2 regions of the Aminobacter sp. LjRoot7 genome follow, and region 1 is predicted to be linked to the other one. Evidence: riboswitches for the same ligand, from Rfam matches in the RefSeq annotation. Region 1 holds a riboswitch; the other holds the start of a gene.

Evidence for each region. A riboswitch is a leader RNA that binds a small molecule or an ion and turns the genes downstream of it on or off. The one in region 1 is predicted to bind cobalamin.
Region 2: it holds a riboswitch for cobalamin, as region 1 does, so the genes downstream of both, ACSQ3E_RS23875 (CbiX/SirB N-terminal domain-containing protein) here and ACSQ3E_RS00805 (CbtB domain-containing protein) in region 1, are expected to answer to the same signal.

Annotation. Positions count from the first base shown of each region.
Region 1 is NZ_CAXUPX020000001.1:160,712-164,837, reverse strand. Features, by position in the region: gene ACSQ3E_RS00815 (DUF1624 domain-containing protein) at 1-980, opposite strand, end outside; gene ACSQ3E_RS00810 (gamma-glutamylcyclotransferase) at 1,102-1,791, shown strand; cobalamin riboswitch at 1,859-2,055, shown strand; gene ACSQ3E_RS00805 (CbtB domain-containing protein) at 2,091-2,267, shown strand; gene ACSQ3E_RS00800 (CbtA family protein) at 2,284-3,072, shown strand; gene cobU (bifunctional adenosylcobinamide kinase/adenosylcobinamide-phosphate guanylyltransferase) at 3,065-3,574, shown strand; gene cobO (cob(I)yrinic acid a,c-diamide adenosyltransferase) at 3,574-4,126, shown strand, end outside.
Region 2 is NZ_CAXUPX020000010.1:34,607-38,732, reverse strand. Features, by position in the region: gene ACSQ3E_RS23890 (hypothetical protein) at 1-27, opposite strand, end outside; gene ACSQ3E_RS23885 (hypothetical protein) at 61-1,128, opposite strand; gene ACSQ3E_RS23880 ((2Fe-2S) ferredoxin domain-containing protein) at 1,540-1,812, opposite strand; gene ACSQ3E_RS23875 (CbiX/SirB N-terminal domain-containing protein) at 1,819-2,349, opposite strand; cobalamin riboswitch at 2,457-2,648, opposite strand; gene ACSQ3E_RS23870 (hypothetical protein) at 2,725-3,048, opposite strand; gene ACSQ3E_RS23865 (cupin domain-containing protein) at 3,217-3,573, shown strand.

The DNA.
Region 1 (4,126 bases):
ATCATCTGGCTGTCGGTGTTGGCCGTGCACATCGCTGCTGTCTGCGCGACGTGCGCCCTGAGCTCGGGGCTCTGGTCGGAGGCATAGAGCCGATCGAACGAATCATCCTTCTGCAACTCGTCGAGCATGCAGACACAGTAGCGCGAGCAGAAATCGGTGTCGCGGCTCTGCTCGCAGGAAACCTGGCAGGATTTCAGGAAAGTGACCTCGCGGGTTTCGACCGGGGCCGGAAAGACCTGGGCGAAGAGCCAGACCAGCGAGATCATCACCGGCTGGTGGATGAGGTAGAAGGCAAGGCTGTGGCGACCGAAGAAGGAGAGGGGCCGCGACCAGGCGCCGGGCTGCAGCCGCGACATTTTTCCGATCAGTCCTGCCCTGAGCGCCAGCCCGGCGACACCGATGCCAGCCAGCACCGCGCCGAAGAAGGGGAACAGCGGGACGAAATCGTTGGAGCGCGGGTTGGCGGTGGAAAGGCCGATCCAGACCAAAGCAGGGTGATTGAACGCTTCGGAGCGCAGGTACTGGGGGGCGATGACGACAAGGGCGGCGGCGACCAGCGTCAACACCGGCGGAACGCGCAGGAAGGCGAGGCCAAGCACGCTTGCGAGCGCGATATGATGCAGGATGCCGAAGAAGATGAAGGTGTCGGGCGTGGCGAACCAGGTGGCGACGGTGATCACCAGTGCCGCCGCCGCCACCATGGCGAGCCGCCTGAAATAGCCGGGCCAGCGGATGCCCTTGGCATGTGCCAGCACCAGGCTGACACCGACGAGGAACAGGAAGCTCGAGGCGATGCAGCGGGCGAACAGCTTCCAGTTGCCATAGGCGGTCATGCCAGGGTCGGCATAACCGAAGAATTCGAGGTCCCAGGCGAAGTGGTAGATCGCCATGGCGATCAGGGCTACGCCGCGGGCGATGTCGATGACCGATACGCGCCGAGAAGGTGCTTTGATCTGGTCGGGGTTCGGTTGCATCGTCATGTTGTTCGCTTCTGCGTTTTCGGGTGTTGCAGCGCCCATGCAGCACTATCATGGTTGAAGCGGGGCGGAAGAGAGCAGAACTGTCTGTCGTGCACAGGGTTAAGCAATTGATGGGGCGGGCATGAGCGGACGAAAGATGGCGCTGACCGAAGAGCTGGTGGCGCGTTGCCATCGCGAGGTTGCCGACACAGGCCCTGACCCCGATGCGATGCATCTCGACGACGCCGACTATGAGGTGATGATCGACGAGACGCTTGCCGCGCATCCCGGCAATGGACCCCTTTGGCTGTTTGCCTATGGCTCGCTGATCTGGAAGCCCGAGGTGGAACATACCGACGAAAGGGTGGCGCTGGCGCGCGGCTGGCACCGTTCGTTCTGCATCAACATGACCCGCTGGCGCGCCACAAAGGCTGAGCCCGGACTGATGATGGGCATGGATCGCGGCGGCCAGTGCAAGGGCGTGGCGCTCAGGCTGACGGACGGCGACCGCCGCGAGCAGCTGGACAAGCTGTTTCGCCGCGAGATGACGCTGAAGCCGTCGACCTACAAGCCGCGCTGGCTGAACCTTACCACTGACGAAGGCCCGTTGACCGCGCTCGCCTTCGTCATCAACCGCAAAGGCCACGCCTATGCCGGCGCGCTGGGTGAGGACGCGGTGGCGGAGCGGCTGGCGACGACATGCGGCCATTGGGGTTCGGCTGCGGACTACCTCTATAATGTGGTCAGCAATCTCGAGCAGCGGGCGATCCACGACCGGCATCTGTGGCGGCTTCAGCATCTGGTGGCCGAGCGAATCGTGGCTCGCGGATGATCGCCGGAACGCCGCTTTCGAGCGCGGCGGCGTCGGAATTTGGTTTGCCGCCCAAGCCATTTGTTTCTATAGTTGCGGCGTCGTCGGTTCCGTTACGGAATCAAGAGGGAATGCGGTAAGGGCCATTTGAAGGTCCGAAGCCGTGGCTGCCCCCGCAACTGTATGCGGTTAGCTCTCCCCAAATGCCACTGAAGCTTGCTTCGGGAAGGCGGGGAAGGGTGCCGATCCGCAAGCCAGGAGACCTGCCGGCGACAGGCACTTATCTCTGTGCCCTCGGGTGGAGGGCGAAAGGACTTATGATGAACACTGTTTCTGCTCTCGGCACCGACGTCTCTTCGCAGTCGCGTAGCATGCAGCTGGCGCTTGCCGCGCTGCTCGGCCTTTTCGTTGTTGGCTTCCTCGGGTTCTCGCATATGGACGTGGTGCACAATGCTGCCCACGACTATCGCCACTCGATGGCTTTCCCCTGCCACTAACCAAGGCGATCCAACAATGTCCATCTTCAGAAACGTCGTGTTCATCGCGGCGATCAGCGGGCTATTGGCCGGCGTGGTCCTTGCCGCACTCCAGACCTATGCAACCGTCCCGCTGATCCTCAAGGCGGAGACCTATGAGAACGCCGGCGGCGGCCATGAGCATGCCGCGGCACCAGTTGCCGGCACTGAGGCGACCGCCCCTGCGGCCGGAACCGAAGCCGCTGCACCGGCGGCACAGGCTGCGGCTCCCGCCGAAGAAGAAGCCGAAGCCTGGGCTCCGGCCGACGGCGCCGAGCGTTTTGCCTATTCGGCTCTCGCCAACATCGTCAGCGGCATTGCTTTCGGCCTGATCCTGGTCGCCGTTTCCGAGTTTGCCGGTGGCATCGCCAACTGGCGCCAGGGTGTGTTCTGGGGTTTCGCCGGCTTTGCCGTGTTCACCCTGGCTCCCGGTCTTGGCCTGCCGCCGGAACTGCCGGCGATGCCGGCCGCCGATCTTGGCGCACGCCAGATCTGGTGGACGCTGACTGTCGTCGCAACCGCGGCTGGCCTCGCGCTGATCGCCTTCAAGCAGTCGCTGCCGCTGGCGATCCTCGGCGTCGCGCTGATCGTTGCGCCGCATATCGTTGGTGCGCCGCAGCCGGAAAGCCATGAATCGCCGATCCCGGCAGACCTGCACCACAGCTTCGTCGTCGCCGTCACCATCACCAACCTGGTGTTCTGGGTCGTGCTGGGCGCGGTGGCGGGCTACGTGCGCAATCGCTTCATGAGCGAGCCGGCACCGTCGCTGAACGGCCGCCTTGCCTGAGAAGCTGACCTTCCTGCTCGGCGGTGCGCGCTCCGGCAAGAGCGCGCAAGCCGAGCGGCTCATCACCCAATCTCCTGCGCCGTGGACGTACATCGCCACGGCGCAGGCTTATGACGACGAGATGCGCGAGCGCATTTCGATCCATCGCGGCCGCCGAGGCGAGGGCTGGCGGACGCTCGACGCGCCGCTGGATCTGGTGGGCGCACTTGCCAGCCTGCCTGATGGCGGGCCTGTTTTGGTCGACTGCCTGACGCTTTGGCTTACCAATCATATGCTGGCCGATCATGACGTCGAGGCCGAATGTGCGGCGCTCGTCGGGGCGCTGTCGCGGCCGCGTGGGCCTTGGTTCGTGGTCTCCAACGAGGTCGGGCTCGGCATCGTGCCCGACAATGCGCTGGCCCGCCGTTTTCGCGACGATGCGGGCAGGCTCAATCAGAAGGTCGCGGCCGTGGCCGACGAGGTGCTGTTTCTTGTCGCCGGCCTGCCGATGAAGGTGAAATGATGAAGACGATCGACGAGCAGGAAGCCGAACGCCACAAGGCCAAGATGGCCAAGCGCAAGGCGGTTCAGGATGCCGAGGTCGCCGGCAAGACCATCGTCGAGAAGGGGCTTTTGATCGTCAACACTGGGCCCGGCAAGGGCAAGTCGACGGCTGCCTTTGGGCTGGCGCTGCGCATGCTTGGTTATGGCCAGCGCGTCGGCGTCGTGCAGTTCATCAAGGGCGCCTGGCATTCCGGCGAGCAGGACGCATTCGCCGCCTTCGGCGACCGCGTCGTCTGGCACACGATGGGTGAGGGTTTCACCTGGGAGACGCAGGACATCAAGCGCGACATCGCCGCCGCCGAAGCCGCCTGGGCAAAGGCGCAGGAGTTGCTGGCCGACCCCAGCATTTCGCTCGTCTTGCTCGACGAGCTCAACATTGCGCTGCGCTATGACTATCTCGATCTGGAGGCGGTCGTGGCGACGCTGAGGAATCGCCGCGAAGGCTTGCATGTCGTGGTCACCGGCCGCAACGCCAAGCCGGCGCTGGTTGAGGCCGCCGACCTCGTCACCG
Region 2 (4,126 bases), on a different contig from region 1:
CGCCTTACGGCGGCGAAATGGCCACATGACTGGTTCCTGACAAGGTCCGCCGAGGTGCTGCTACTTCCGCCAACCCAGCCTGGGTTTGCGCCATCTCAGAACATCCACCTGTTTCGCAATCAGCTCTATCTCGCGATGCTGAATGGTTAGTTGCTGGTTGGTGATTGCCAGTTGTTCCTGCATGGCCGACAGTTGCTGTTGAGTGCTCGCCAGAACCTGCTGGGTGCTCGCCAGGTCTTGTTGGGCTCTCGCCACCTGCGCCTCCATAGTCGCCAAGTCGGACGTCAGCTGGCGCATTTCGGCTGCCGAAGACGCAACCGCTGTCGAGACCAGAAGCGATGCTTCCTCGAACTCCGCCTTGATCCGGTCGAGCTCGGCAAAATCATCGCTGCTTTCACCGTTGCCTGACCAACGGTCGACGATTTCGAATGCCTTGCGCAGGCCGCGCGGGACCGGTTCCTCGAACAACCGGGCCAGTGGTTCACGGTGATGGCGATGGGAATCCGACAGCAGGGCGTCGATGTCTGCGCCGGCGTCTCCGGGCGCGCGCGGCCAGGCAAGCGCCAGCGCCGCCTGCATCTTTGAAGCCAGCTGACGCCAGTCGCCGAGCAATTCGTCGTAGGTGGTGAAGACGCGTGGCCGGCCACGCGTGGCAAGCTCAGCTTCGAGGACGTGGCGCAGCCAGAGCAGGTGGCTGACGTCTGGCTGGATTCCGTTGCGGATCTTGAGTGATGCAGCCACCTCCAGCGGATTCCTGATCGGCAGGATGAAGACCGGGCGGACGTTCATTTGCCCGAAGACATCGAGCCAGAACGTCGACAGGCGGCAGATGCGCGGTTCCTTGATGACGAAGGGTGCCGTTCCGCCAAACTCGGCGGCGAGGATTGCACAGGCCTCGCTGCGGAACTGCCACGCATCGGCTGACTGAAACCAGCGCGGATCGACCGGCCTGAAGTCGCGCCAGCTGGAGCCCGCTGCGGCAAGGATGCGGTCGTTGAGATAGACGACGGGCTCTGGTTCCCAGTGTCCGGTCAGATTGGTTTCATTGCCGCCTAGCGGCGTCTTGGGCAGGTCGATGCCCAGCAGCCCAAGCATGCGGGTAAGCGCGCTGGTGCCGGAGCGATGCATGCCCAAAACCAGAAGGCACTGCCTGTTGGCCGATATGCTCGAAGGCGACGCAGGATCTGTAGGCAGATGATAGTCCGTCACACACAACTCGCTGATCCAGGCTACACGCGGTAGGGATTTTACGTGCCTTGCAGCCGGTCTGTTACGTCAGCCCGTGGGAATATTCAACACGCCTGATGCGACCACAGATGGTGGTGGCGGGCTTCGTGTCGAAGTCCAGCTCGCCGTGCCACGCTCACGTCGCAACGGTTTGCGGCAGGCTGGCGAAGGCTATTGTCAGATATCGACAGATGGCTCCATCCTGGCTTTTTCTGGGTGCATCAGCGGTGTGCCGGATGAGCCATTGGCGGCGTCGCACCGTATTCTTCCAAAAGGAGCGCGTGACAAGCAGCTGATGGTGGCGGAACGCCGCTATCCCTTGGTGTTTTCGGATGCTGGCGCCGGCCGCAGCACCTGTTTGCGGCCGGTGGGCTGGTAGGCGAAGTCGTCGACCACTGCGCCTCCGAGCAGATGTTCTGTGACGATGCGGTCGACGGCGGCCTCGGTGACACCGCCATAATAGGTGCCTTCGGGAAAAACCTGCAGCACGGGCGCGAGGTTGCAGGGGCCGAGGCAGGTCGATTTGGCAGTCATCGTGCCGTCACCGGTGACACGCAGTTTCTGCCTGTCCTGCTGGTTGCGCAGGTGGCCCTAGATCAGGTCGGCGCCGGCGGCATTGCACGGGCCGCCCTGGCAGACCAGCACGCGGCGTTTCTGCGCCGGCACCAGCGAGCCCTCGGGCGCAAGTTTTTCGAGCGGCGGAACAGGTGCCGCCACATCGGCGCCGACGACGAGCTCGGCCATCAGTGCCGGCAACAGCGGGCTGTCGGCGAGGCCCTGCGCAATGCGCACATTCGGCCAGGCGCCGCCCTCCTCGGCCTGCCAGCGGCGCAGCGACCTGGTCAGCCAGGCGGTGAAGCTCGGCTCGATCGGCAGCATCAGCGGCAGCAGGAGGACGTCGGAGAATTCGGCCTGGCGAAGTGCCACGAGCGCCTCGCGCAACGACGGTGTGCCCTGCTCGGTGAAGCCGAAGCTGGCGTGGTCGACGCCAGGCAAAGCCGCGGCGAGGTCGGCGAGGCGCTGCATCTGCCTGTAGGGAGCAGCGGCAAAGGCGGACTTGGCGACGAGCACGACGGCGCGTTTGGGCTGTGACGAGGCAGTCTCAATTTCAGCTATCGGCAAACGATCGATTCCTGGCCTGATCGCGGTCGGGGATTGTCGCAACGCATGTCGTGACAGGCGATGGCCGCCTGCACGAACCTGCGCTCCGGTGGTACACCCCGCCCACGGAACGTCACTCGGTAGGCAGGTCTCCTGGCTCGCGGGTCCCGGCTTCATCGCCTGTCTTCCCGGCCCGTTGGCCAGTGACAATATCTGCAATGCGGCTCGCCGCTTACAGTTGCGGGGCAGCTTCGGTGTTGCACCGAATTCCCTCTTAGCTTCCGCCCGAAAGCGGAAGAACCATAACCGAGCGGCAAGCTATAGGCGGGCGGAGGCAAGTCAAGGGACCATCGGAGGTCATGACGAGGTCAGGCCGTGCTGTCGGCGATGTCAGCGCTATCTCGCCAGGCTGGCCGGAAGGGGCTTGCTCGAGCATTTCAGATGCATGTCGCGGGCGAATTGCTTGCGCATCTTGGCCTGATGCTGCTTGCCGGCCATTGCGATGCCGAGCCCGTATGGGCCGAGAAGCAGCCCTGCCGATACGCTCATGGTCTCTTTCTCGCTGGCCGCGTAGTTCGCCGCCGCTGCCCGGGCCTGCGCACATTCGGCGGATCGCCATTTTGGATCCTGGGGCGAGAGTGTCGTGGCATGGTCGACGGGCTGGGATGCACAGCCCGCGACTGCGAGCATCGTCACGGCGGCGAGCAGTTTGGCCTTCATCTATAAGTCCTTGCTAAACATCCACCCATCAACACCGACAGCGGTGATTCCGCAAGACAGCGGCTGCAAGACATGCCAGTGACGGAATGCACTTTATTATCAGGAAACAAAATTGCCTGAATGATTCGCATCGGCTATGCAGAGGCGTCTAAAAGGGAGGAAAATACCATGGCGAACACAACCATCCTCAAATTCGGCCAGCCGGAAGGCGGCGACTCCAGTGACCTGCCCGGTTGGGTGGTGGTCGACGGAAAACCGACGATGAAAACCACCGTCCAGCACACGACCAAGGACGGCAAGGTGCTGTCGGGAACGTGGCAGGCCACCCCCGGCACCTACCATGCGAGCTACACCGACTATGAGTTCGTCCACATGATCTCGGGCCGCATCATCATCACGCCTGATGGCGGCGAACCCGTCGAGGTCGGGCCAGGCGACGCGTTCGTCGTCGAGGCGGATTTCAAGGGAACCTGGAAGATCATCGAGCCGGTGACGAAGCACTTCGTCGTCACGCTTGGCTCGTAGAAGCTCAAGGTATTTCACGTCACTCATCGCGGGGTTTAGGGAGCCGTTACGCGTGTCAAGGCACGCGAGGATGTTAATGCACCCTGCTGTGGATAACCGGCCATCAATTGTGAATAGAGGGAATTTGGGGAACGGCTCATTATTTGGGGCCGCGAACGCGAAATCGAGATGATATCTAGAAGGTCATCTTTCAACAGGTGACTCGCACAAGATGACCGCACTGCAAATCGCGTACCTCATTATTGGCCTTGGTTACCTTACGGCGGTCGTTGCTTTGACCGCACACTAGCGCAGTCTGCTAGCTACCAAAAAACGCGCCGCCCGAGCACTTGAGGCGGCGCACATATTCCAGTTCTATTCGCGGCGGCTTGGCCGAGCGACGAGCGCACTCTAGCACATTCAAGGGGTTTTCCCACGGGCAGAAGACCGGATTTTCCCGCTTGGGAGATCCATGAAAGTTTGTGTAAGTTGCTGTTTTACAAGGGAAAAATGGTGCCGCTTAGGTGACTCGAACACCTGACCCCATCATTACGAATTTTATCACGACGTGTTT